2 regions of the Paenibacillus sp. FSL R7-0313 genome follow, and region 2 is predicted to be linked to the other one. Evidence: riboswitches for the same ligand, from Rfam matches in the RefSeq annotation. Region 2 holds a riboswitch; the other holds the start of a gene.
What was found. Region 2 has a riboswitch for FMN ahead of NSQ38_RS18250 (DMT family transporter). Riboswitches for the same ligand answer to the same signal wherever they lie in the genome.
Positions count from the first base shown of each region.

Region 1: it holds a riboswitch for FMN, as region 2 does, so the genes downstream of both, ribD (bifunctional diaminohydroxyphosphoribosylaminopyrimidine deaminase/5-amino-6-(5-phosphoribosylamino)uracil reductase RibD) here and NSQ38_RS18250 (DMT family transporter) in region 2, are expected to answer to the same signal.

Region 1 is NZ_CP150219.1:3,722,421-3,728,376, forward strand. Features, by position in the region: gene lysA (diaminopimelate decarboxylase) at 1-863, shown strand, start outside; gene NSQ38_RS16380 (peptidylprolyl isomerase) at 1,113-1,544, shown strand; gene NSQ38_RS16385 (hypothetical protein) at 1,676-2,965, shown strand; FMN riboswitch at 3,134-3,300, shown strand; gene ribD (bifunctional diaminohydroxyphosphoribosylaminopyrimidine deaminase/5-amino-6-(5-phosphoribosylamino)uracil reductase RibD) at 3,624-4,727, shown strand; gene ribE (riboflavin synthase) at 4,789-5,457, shown strand; gene NSQ38_RS16400 (bifunctional 3,4-dihydroxy-2-butanone-4-phosphate synthase/GTP cyclohydrolase II) at 5,489-5,956, shown strand, end outside.
Region 2 is NZ_CP150219.1:4,140,554-4,146,509, reverse strand. Features, by position in the region: gene NSQ38_RS18265 (amidohydrolase family protein) at 1-978, opposite strand, end outside; gene NSQ38_RS18260 (CGNR zinc finger domain-containing protein) at 1,090-1,641, opposite strand; gene NSQ38_RS18255 (DinB family protein) at 1,785-2,285, shown strand; FMN riboswitch at 2,369-2,522, shown strand; gene NSQ38_RS18250 (DMT family transporter) at 2,667-3,647, shown strand; gene NSQ38_RS18245 (amidase) at 3,985-5,481, shown strand; gene NSQ38_RS18240 (urea carboxylase-associated family protein) at 5,614-5,956, shown strand, end outside.

The DNA.
Region 1 (5,956 bases), 420 kb from region 2:
CGCCTGGTGTTGAGGCCCATACGCATGAATATATTTCCACAGGTCAAACGGATTCCAAATTTGGATTCGATATCGGCAATGGTACAGCATTTGAAGCGATTGACTTGGCTTCCAAGCAATCTAACCTGGTATTGCTCGGTGTGCATTCCCACATCGGTTCCCAGATCTTCGAAGTTGAAGGTTTCCAGATGGCTGTTCAACGTGTTGCTGAATTTGCAGCAAGTGTATATGAGCGTCTTAATGTTGCCTTCAAAGTGGTTAACCTTGGTGGTGGATTCGGAATCCGTTATATCGATGGAGATACGCCGCTTGAAGTTGCGCAATACGTGAAGGCTATTACAGACGCAGTTAAAAATCATTTTGCCCAAATCGGTTATGCCGTACCTGAGATCTGGGTTGAACCAGGCCGCAGCATCGTGGGTGAAGCAGGAACAACGCTGTATACTGTTGGAACAAGCAAAGACATCCCAGGCGTGCGTAAATACGTTGCCGTTGATGGTGGGATGACCGATAACCCACGTCCTGCTTTGTATGAATCCAAGTACGAAGCTGTGCTTGCCAACCGTGCAAATGAGGCTGCTCAGGAAACGGTATCTGTTGCGGGTAAATGCTGCGAGAGTGGCGATATGTTGATCTGGGATCTGGACCTGCCAAAAGTGGAGAGCGGCGATCTGCTCGCTGTAGCTTGTACAGGTGCATATAACTACTCCATGGCTAGCAACTACAACCGTATTCGTCGTCCGGCTGTTGTGTTTGTCAAAGACGGTCAAGGTGATGTCGTAGTACGCCGTGAGACGTATCAAGATATCATCCAGAATGACCTGGTACCAGCGCGCATTGGCAAACAGCCAGTAACTCGCTAATTCGTCAAAAGATAATGCGTTTCTGCATTATTCAGGATATAGGGATTTTAAATTTGAAGCAGATGAAAAGGGAACTTCCTTTTTCGTCTGCTTTTTGTATATTCGGACTAAATTATGAAAAAAAGTTTCCGTTTTTTTTGCGATCCAGTCATTTTCGGTGTACACTAAGAAAAGTGCTGTAATGTTTGACCCAGGGTCATGCGTTCTGGCACCATTAACGATGGTCAATACGAAAGGAGTCATTTACATATGGCGAAACAAGCGAAAATTAAATTGGCAAACGGCGGAGAAGTTCTGATCGATCTGTTCGATCAAGAAGCTCCAAACACAGTAGCAAACTTTGAGAAACTGGCTAACTCCGGTTTCTACAATGGTCTTACATTCCACCGCGTTATCCCGGGCTTTGTAGCTCAAGGCGGATGCCCTAACGGTAGCGGTGCAGGTGGCCCAGGTTACACAATCAACTGTGAAATTAACCCGAACAAACATGAGCGCGGAACACTTGCTATGGCACATGCTGGCCGTAACACAGGTGGAAGCCAGTTCTACATCTGCTACCAACCGCAACCACATTTGGATGGACAACATACTGTATTTGGTAAAGTAACTAAAGGTATGGAGTTCGTGGACGCTTTAGAAGGTAAAGACAAAATGGAAACTGTTGAAGTTGTAGAAGCTTAATACCTTCACCTTAACTGGATCCAAACATGAAGTGCTTCTTTTATAGAAGCACTTTTTTTGTTTTTTTACATACTTGAAATCGATGATTAGAAAGGATGAATAAAACCTTGGATACGGTTACTCAGCTAAGCTTGTTAAAACAAATTTATAGTGAGCGAACGTTGTGGGATGAAGAACTGCAGGCATCGCGCCATGTCGTTCCGGATAGTCTATCCGTAAAGGATCGAGAAGCGCTTGAGGCAGCGGGGCATGAACCGAATCGATTTGTACGTCCCCAACATGATGAAACGATTACTGAGCTGAAAAAAGTTGCGAATCAATGGACGCTGAATGATGCAGCGCAGGCCTTTGTGTCCTCTTTGTGGTCAGCACCCATGATCTGGCGCTCGTTGCTTACGGGCAAGCTTATTGCGAGCAGTATGCCAAGTCATGAACATACGCCATATCCATCTTCGAACACTTGCAAGATCTGCGGATTAAGTGTAGATCAAGCTACCGACACGACGCTGCAATGGTATTGGCGGATGACCAATGGAACCCCGTTGGACGGTGATCCTTTTGGATATGTGCTGGCACTTCGAGAGTTGGCTGCAGCGCAGGAGCTTCCAATACCCAATGATTACGACCGTTGGACATTCCGTGCGGTGTTAACGGTGCTGCGCGAATTACCTCCCAAAACACGCTACAGCAAGGCAGCAGTAGCGCTCAAGAAGGAACGTCTTTTGCCTACACAGAAGGAATATGCCTACCGTGATTTGCTTGAGACGTTAGCTTTGATTGGCATATTGGATACGCCGGAACATCCTGGAATGATCACGGAATTCACCACTTACATGCAACGTGACGCACGCCCCAATGTTCGGGTTGAGGTACAGGCGCCTCTGGCGTGGTGGGACTCATCTGTGGGAATCAATGAGAACAACCTGAACAAGATATTTCATGATTTTGATCTGAATAATATATCTCTTGCGGATAAGCCTGATGAGAGTCCAGCTGTAAAGGACACGATCTTAGGAGCATTGGAGAAGAAGAGAAGTGTTCGCGGAAAAGTACCAAAGGCATCTCCTGATGCAGGTACCGGGGAGGTACAGTCTGGAGATGTGTATGCTGTTCGGGTCCGGGAAGGTGTATGGGTGACAGTATACTGTCATGAAGTCAGAGACAAGCGTGTCATCGTTGAATATTTGGATGGTGTCTTTCCAGAGATGCCGGGAAAAGCAGATTTGCATGGAACGTTTCGACCGAGAGCGAATGGACGCTGGAAATGCTCGGCTATTGCGATTGATTCCACAAGTTGGGTCAGAAGGGTGGCAAGAGAGTTCCCGCTTCCGACTTCGCCCCTGCAAGAACCTGATCGCACTCCATTCCATAATGCCAAAGAATTAAAGCATATGGCGAGCTGGTGTTTTCCTGATATGTAGAATGCTGCGATGGATGTGAAATGTGCCTCCAAACAAAAACCGTACCTCCTTGAGAGGAAGCGGTTTTTTGTTGTTTCTTAGCTTATTAAAAGTTAGTATGTGACAAAAAGAAACAAAAAACAATTGATTTTTTGGCATTAAAGTGCTAACATCCAAGTAATAACGAAAGCAATCCTTCAGGGCAGGGTGCAATTCCCTACCGGCGGTGATGCAGGAAGTGTAAGGACATATGTCCAGCACTTGATGCAAAGTCCGTGACCTGTCTGCCATTGGCAGATGGCTGATCTGGTGTAATTCCAGAACCGACAGTATAGTCTGGATGGGAGAAGGAGAGGTGCAGACCTAACAGGTTTGCATTCAGCAGGAGTATTGCTGCACAGTCACGATTGGTAATGTCTTGCACTGTGCAGGGAAGATCCGGTTACGCCGGACAGTTCCATACATATGCCGCACTATAAAAGCTCTTTACCTGTAATTGATGTTCATTAAGGTATGTGTCTATTTTCACTTGCCCGAAATGAAGTTTTGGGCAAAGTGTTGGCGTGCTGTATCCATTTCACTCCTGCTGGTGACATTTGTCTCTCATCATCCCCATCGAACTGATTGTTCGACGGGGATTTTTTAATAAACAAGACTTTAAACCGCGGGGTGAACGGATTTGGAAATGATCAATGATGAATTTTATATGGCACTGGCATTGGATATGGCGGAACGAGCACAGGGACAGACGGGGATTAATCCGGTCGTTGGATGTGTAGTTGTGAAAGAGGGTCGTATTGTAGGCCTGGGAAGCCATCTGAAACGTGGAACCGGTCATGCAGAGGTGCATGCACTTAACATGGCAGGCAGTGATGCAGAAGGAAGTACGGTATACGTCACACTTGAGCCTTGTAGTCATTATGGCAAAACGCCACCTTGTAGTGAACGCCTGATTCATGAAAAGGTGAAACGTGTTGTGGTATGTTGTGAAGATCCAAATCCGCAAGTATCCGGCAGGGGCATCAGCATGCTTCGTCAACAAGGCATTGAAGTTGAAGTTGGCGTACTGCGTGAGCGTGGAAGACGAATGAATGAAAAATTCATTAAATTTATTACAACGGGTCTACCTTTTGTGACACTGAAGACGGCTACGACTTTGGATGGCAAAATTGCTACTCGCAGCGGAGACAGCAAGTGGATCTCCAACGAGCCCGCTCGTGAGATTGTGCATGCCCTTCGTCATCGTCACCAGGGAATTATGGTTGGCGTCGACACAGTGATTGCCGATAATCCGGAACTTACAACCCGTTTACAAGTGGAAGGCATTAGTCCGGTGCGCATTGTGGTGGATTCCAAGTTGCGTCTTCCCGTAGGTGCCAAAATGGTTAAGGATGGTCTTGCTCCAACATGGGTTCTGACCACAGACGAAGCCAGTCCTGAAGCTGCTGAACGTTTGGAAGCTTACGGTGTTGAGATTATACGCTGTGGTCCTGGACCACGTGTGGATCTGTTAAGCGGACTTAGCAAGTTGGGTGAGCGTGAGATTGGTTCGATTTTGCTTGAAGGTGGGGGCACTCTGAATGGAGCCATGCTGGAGGCACGGTTGGTCGATCGACTGCTCATGTTTATCGCACCGAAGATTGTAGGCGGTTATGATACACCTGGAAGCTTCCGCTTCGAAGGTGTGGAACGTATGAATCAGGCGATTCAATTGAATCAGTTGGAGATCGAAAAAGTTGGAGATAATATCAGCATTGGCGGTATTCCGGTGTGGCCTGAATAAATAAATGAATTTTAAAGAAACAAGTTAGACTCTTTATAAATTAAAGAAGGGAGGCGGCAGCATGTTTACCGGTTTGGTGGAAGAAGTTGGTCAGATCCGGCGTATTGGTCGGAAAGGCGAAGCGATGGTCCTGAATATCGGAGCTTCCGCCATCATGGACGATCTGAAAATTGGTGATAGTGTAGCAGTGAACGGCGTGTGCTTAACTGCGACAACGCTCGAAGGTGGAGGTTTTACCGCCGATGTAATGCCTGAAACCTATCGCCATACCAATCTCAGTCAGCTGCAATCTGGCAGTAAAGTTAATCTGGAGCGGGCCATGCAATCCGGCGGTCGTTTTGGCGGACACATCGTTCAGGGCCATGTCGATGGTACTGGAGTGATTGGCAGTATAACACGTGATCAGAATGCGATTGTGTTTGAGATCAAACCTGATGATCACCAGTTGTTCAAATATCTGATTCCCAAAGGATCAGTTACACTGGATGGCATTAGCTTGACCGTTGTCCATACATCGGATACCGCATTCACGGTTTCCATAATCCCGCATACCATTGGTGAAACTGTACTAAATGTGAAAAAGACAGGGGATACCATTAATATCGAATGCGATATTTTGGGCAAATATGTGGATCATCTGCTCCAGTATGGGAGAGGACATCGAGAGACGGGTGCTGGCAAGCCGCGCAGTATCAGTGAAGATTTTCTCTCCAATCACGGATTTGCATAAATAGAAACAGAAATAAACTGGAGGTGGACCCATGTCAGAACAATCCATTTTGGATACGATAGAAGAAGCCATATATGATCTCATGCGTGGCAAACCCGTCATTGTTGTGGATGATGAAGATCGGGAGAATGAAGGCGATTTTATCGCTTTGGCCGAAAAGGCGACACCTGAAGTCATTAATTTCATGATTACTGAAGGTAGAGGTCTGGTCTGTGTTCCGATTACACAACAACGTGCGGACGAACTGAATCTTAAACCGATGGTTCAACAAAATACGGATTTCCATGGAACAGCCTTCACCGTTTCTGTGGACCACAAAGATACGACAACAGGTATCTCGGCACATGAACGCTCTATTACCGTGAAAGGTCTGATCGATCCTGAAGCGAAAGCTGGGGACTTCCGTAAACCTGGTCACATGTTCCCGCTGATTGCAAAAGATGGCGGTGTACTTCGTCGTGCCGGGCATACAGAAGCGGCGGTAGATTTGGCCATTATG
Region 2 (5,956 bases):
TTCAGCCTGAAGTGCAAACTTCATCTGCGAGAACATATCTCCGCCTGTGGACGTCACTACATCTACACCAAGTGTAGGGGTTCCCCCATGTTCAAGAAAATAGCCGGTGGCCGGATATCCATGACCCATCATCATTTCAATCTCAGGTGTGACCGACAAGGAAGCGCCGCTATCTGCCAGCATTTTGTATTCATCCATACCCATGGTGTTACCATGAACGATATTCACCCGTGGACTTAACAGTCCCGCTTCGTACAAGTGACTAATCGAGCGATCCACAGACCCCCAACTGCCAAATCCGGCATGCATGGAACAGATCGCATCCAGTTCTTGTGCTAGTTCGATCTCTTTCACGGTTGTATCCCAATGACTGAATTCTGGGCCACGAATGGCAAGCCCATAGGTAAGTAATTGATCCCGTGATGAAAAATAACGTTCTTTGACTCTTCTCACATCATTATTCGAATACGTGAGTTGACTATCCCGATTCCAGTAGTCCGTCTCCCCAGGTACTCCGTGAGCAAATACCGCCCGAATGCCAGCATCCTGAAGTCCGCGAATCAGTTCATCCGTATGGTCAGGGGAATACGGCATGCTCCAATCCATTACTGTCGTCACTCCTGCGTTAAGCGCTTCCAAGGAACCGAGCAGGTTGGCAATATAACTATCTTGTGGACGGAGCTTGCTTCCCATCGCACCATAATAGAGATTTTGCAAATAAACTGGTAACGACCAGTTGGTTCCCGCTGTTTTGACCAGTGATTCCCACATATGCCGATGCGTGTCCACCAGCCCAGGCATAATAATCATGGATGAAGCATCAATGATCTCCGCATCCGGAATATCCAGGTCGGGCTGGATCGCCATGATCAGTGAATCCTGAATCAGAACGTCCGCCCGCTTATACTGTCCAATTCGAGCATCCATCGACAACACACAGCCATTTTTCAACAGATAACTTGTCCGCACAAGACACATCTCCCATCTATTTTGGTTTGAAAGACGATCATATCCTGCTTACGAATCCGTACTGCTTCTGACTATTTTTTCGCTAGTATATATACATTATATAGTTATTGTTAGTATTTATCAATTTTGGAATTTGCGTTTTGCCCGAAATCTTCTAACCTTCATCAGATTGCCACACATCTTATCATCACAGTACTTCTGTGTTCTGCTTCGGGTATCATCATAGAACATCCAGCGACAATCCGAATTATCACAGACCCGAATCCTCCCCGCTTCTCCCTCCACCAAAGTCGTAGCAAAATCAGCAGCTACCTCAGCCATCACCTGATGCCAATGTGCTTCTAAAGCTACCAGTTGGAGTTTCAGTTCATGATCAATTGTAGTCAATGTCCTTCTCACATGCCCTGCTTCCATAACGCCATTCAACCATTGTTTTTCTATATCTGTTAATGATGCTCCAGAAGACAAGCGGCCTCCAAGAGCCATCAATTCATTCCTGAAGTTTCTCATCGACAACTCATCTTCCGGAGATGCAGGAACAGAAGCGTTAAGTTGCCATCGATCCAGAAAGTCTTGCTGCCAACTCGCCTTCCCAAGCCTGTCCTCCGATCGATCTCCCCCACGCCAGTCGTGATAATCGCTGTTTACAAAATCGGTCCATAACCTGTCCATATATACCTCCGTATATCGTAACCACCTAATTATATAAAGAAGGTTACAACTCGTCTTTGATGTGTTATATTAAGTGTAACCTTATTAATCAGTTTTAGCTAGTTACATCACAAATCACAATAATTCGCAAGGAGGAATAAGCAATGACAAAAACAACAGCACTAGATGTGTTACTTATTCAAAAGGATGATACCTGGGATCAATGTAATTGGATTGTACCTTTGTCGAAATCCTTGGAGGGTCTTACAGCAGAACAAGCAGCCTGGATTCCACCTTCAGGGGGATTAAGCATCTGGCAGTTGGTTAACCATATGTATTATTACAACCATCGCTTATTGTGTCGCATGCAAGGTAAGGAGCCTACCCTTCCTTCTGTAGACTCCAATGAATACACATTTGGGAATTCCGGAGATCCTACGGACGCAGTCGGATGGAATACACTGCTACAGGGTACAACTCGATTAGCCCAACAGTTGAGAGATCAATTAGCTGCACTACAAGTGTCTGAACTTGAAGCCGCATATATGGACTCCGAAGAGAAATGGGCACACGAACTAGCTCGCTGGGTACTCCATGATGCGTATCACGCAGGTCAGATCGTGCTCCTCCGCAGACAGCAAGGAAGCTGGAAAATCATTTTCTAAAAAAATGCTTGAACTGCTAGCGCTTACAGGAATAAGATGAACTTATTAATGTTACAGCTTGTTCAACACACTATATAATTGAATAGGATCTTCGGGGTAGGGTGCAATTCCCAACCGGCGGTGATGTTCTTCGGAACCAGCCCGCGACTCGCTATTTGTTCTTAACGAAGGACATCTAGCGACTGACTTGGTGTGAATCCAAGGCCGACGGTACAGTCCGGATGAGAGAAGATCAACACATTGACATGCCGTTCACGGGAAGGCCTCTTTCCTGACGCATGTCCTTGGATGAGCCCCCGTTTATTTGGTATATACCAAAACGGGGGCTTTTGTCGATTTTGCCAACTGAAGATTCCGTGTTCTGACGAAGGAGTCCTGAATATGGAAAAGACATCAGCAGCATCACCTGTTTACCGCAAGGAACGAAGTAATACCGGATTCTGGCTTGTAGTTCTCGGCGCCGCCTTATGGGGTGTAGACCCACTTTTCCGCATTATTTTGCTAAACACGATGACATCCACGCAGATTGTACTGGTGGAACACATCATCGTCAGTCTTATTGCCATACCCGTGCTGTGGAAATTTCGGGCTGATCTGAAAAACCTGCGTGCTCGCCACTGGATTGCCGTGATTTTTATCTCATGGGGAGGATCAGCACTTGCAACGGTATTGTTCACCATGGCGCTTACACATAACGATCCGAATACGGTGCTGTTATTGCAAAAAATGCAACCACTCTTCGCTATCGTGCTGGCTAAGCTTTTATTAAAAGAAACGTTGCCACGTCGCTTCGGTGGATTGTTCTTCATAGCATTAGCAGGAACGTACCTGCTTACATTTGGCTTCACATTGCCATTAGGTAATTGGGACAACTGGATTCATGCTGGAAGCTTGTTGTCCCTTGGGGCTGCTGCCTTATGGGGAGGTTCAACCGTTATGGGCCGATTGATGCTGGGGCAGGCGCGTTATGAAACGGTCACCTCCCTGCGCTTTGTCGTTGCTCTCCCGCTCCTGATCTTTATGACGTGGAACGAAGGTGCGGCATGGACGTTTCCGTCCGGAACGGGTGAACAGACTGCGGTCATCCTCAACATTCTCGGTCAGGCATTGTTACCAGGTTTGCTCAGTCTTCTGTTGTATTACAAAGGTCTGTCGTCAACCAAAGCATCTGTTGCAACACTCGCGGAACTTAGCTTCCCGATGGCGGGTGTGTTGGTGAACTGGATTGCTTTCCGTACACTGATTACATGGGAGCAACTGCTTGGTTTTATCCTGATCTGGGTGGCACTCTTCGCCATTTCCAAACAGCAGGAACGATCATTAACTGCGGCCGATGCGGCACCAAAGCTGCGAACAGAGTAAGGATATTTCCGAAGATCACGTGTAAACCAATAATCAAATATAAAAAATAAAACCATTGCACATCGAATTAGATGAGCTGTGGTTTTTTTTACTTCCATTTATTCGGTTTATTTCATTTATCGAAATTACTTAATCATTTTCTCAATTAGCACTATGAGCTTTCCCCTGTGCTTTATTTCTATATCGCAAATGCAAATGCCCCTCTTTTCCCTCCTCTCACACCGAATATCAAAATCATCGCGCTAAGTCTCTTCTATGTTTTGTCTTTTGTCTAATCCGGTGGTACGATGACATATGGAATAAACAGATGAATTATATTCAGAGAGGAACGATCATGATGTCTTCATTCTCATATACCTCCTACGACGCCGTAGGTTTGGCTGAACTGATCCGATCCCGGGAAGTATCCCCGGTTGAAATGCTGGAAGCGGCGTTTGCACGCCTTGAAGAAGTGAATCCGCAACTTAATGCGGTTATTCGTACATATGAATCTCGCGCACGTGAGGAAGCCGGTTTGGTTCGCCCTGGAGAACAACCTTTTGCCGGTGTGCCCCTGCTCCTGAAAGATATCTCGCAATCCTTGGAAGGTGAATTTCTGACTTCAGGCTCCCGTTTGTTCAGCGAGCATCGTGCATTACGCAATTCCAATTTTGTCACTCGACTCCGTGATGCAGGTTTTATCTTCATAGGACATACCAATACGCCTGAATTTGGTTTGAAAAATATTACCGAGCCCCGTCTTCATGGTCCAACTCGCAATCCATGGAATATCAATCACTCCCCGGGTGGTTCAAGTGGGGGTGCCGCTGCCGCTGTAGCTTCGGGTATTGTTCCTCTTGCCGGAGCCAGTGACGGAGGAGGTTCGATTCGTATCCCCGCTTCCTTTAGCGGATTGTTTGGATTAAAGCCAACCCGCGGGCGCACACCTGTAGGACCGGGAGTTGGTCGTCAATGGCAAGGCGCATCGATTGATTTTGCCCTCTCTCGCTCGGTTCGGGACAGTGCTGCATTGCTTGATACGTTACAAGTCATTCAGCCCGAAGCTGCGTTCCATGCTCCACTCTTTCCAGGCAGTTACTTGGCTGATATGAGCTATCCACATCAACGCAAACTGAAAATTGCATACACAACGGATTCGCCCGTGGGAACACCTGTCAGCGCAGAAGCCAAAGAGTCTGTATACAAGCTCGTTCGCTGGTTGGAAGATCAAGGACATCATGTTGAAGAAAAACTTAGTCCAGTCAATGGAGTTCGGTTGATGGAGAACTATTACATGATGAACAGTGGTGAGATGGCCGCGATGATCTCTTCCATGGAACGATCCATGGGCCGGGCTCTGACCTCCGATGATATGGAGATTGAATCTTGGGTTCTGGCTGAAGCAGGCAAAAAGGTGTCCGCTGCGGAATTTGTACATAGCTTAGCTGAATGGGATGTAGCTGCAGCTCAGATGTCCACTTTGTTCGAGCGTTATGACTTCTACGTCACACCTGTTAATGCTTTTCCTGCGCCTAAGATTGGTGAATTAACACCTCATGACGAACAGATCCGTAATCTGTTGCGAATTAGTGAATTGGACAAGACCCAGCAGCAGCAACTCATCTATGAAATGTTTGAGCCAAGTCTTACGTTTACACCTTTCACCCAGCTTGCAAATCTGACAGGCCAGCCTGCGATAAGTGTACCTCTGCATATGACACCTGAAGGTTTGCCAATGGGTGTTCAAGTGATGGCAACCAAAGGACGCGAAGATTGGTTATTACATCTGGCTGCACAGCTTGAACAATCAGACCTCTGGATTGGGATGAGAGGTAATCCACTATTTCCAGCATAAAGGCGTATTATGTGGTGTGTTAAATTTACCATTGGATGTTCCTGCCTGAGTAGAGTGCGTCGCCATAACCGTGCATGAAAGCTTCATCTGCTCCGCATACTGAAAGCAAACAGTAGCGGAGGAATGTGACAGATGAATACGAATCAGCGCCATAAACAGTCTTATCGTATCCCAGCCAAAACGGGATATGCCTTGAAAGTAAGCAAAGGTTCTTTACTACGCATAACGGATTTGGAGGGACAGCAAGTCATTGATTTTGTGGCATACGATGCTAGAGATGCTAACCATCGCTTGGACCCCGGCGTGACAATGGACGTATTGCGTACTTACCGAATTAAACCGGGACAGTTTGTGTATTCCAATCAATATCAACCTTTACTCAAGATTGTCCGTGACACCGTTGGGGTACATGATTTCTTCAACTCCGCTTGTCGTCCAGAGATGTATGAGGTGTTATACGACAAAAAGGATCACG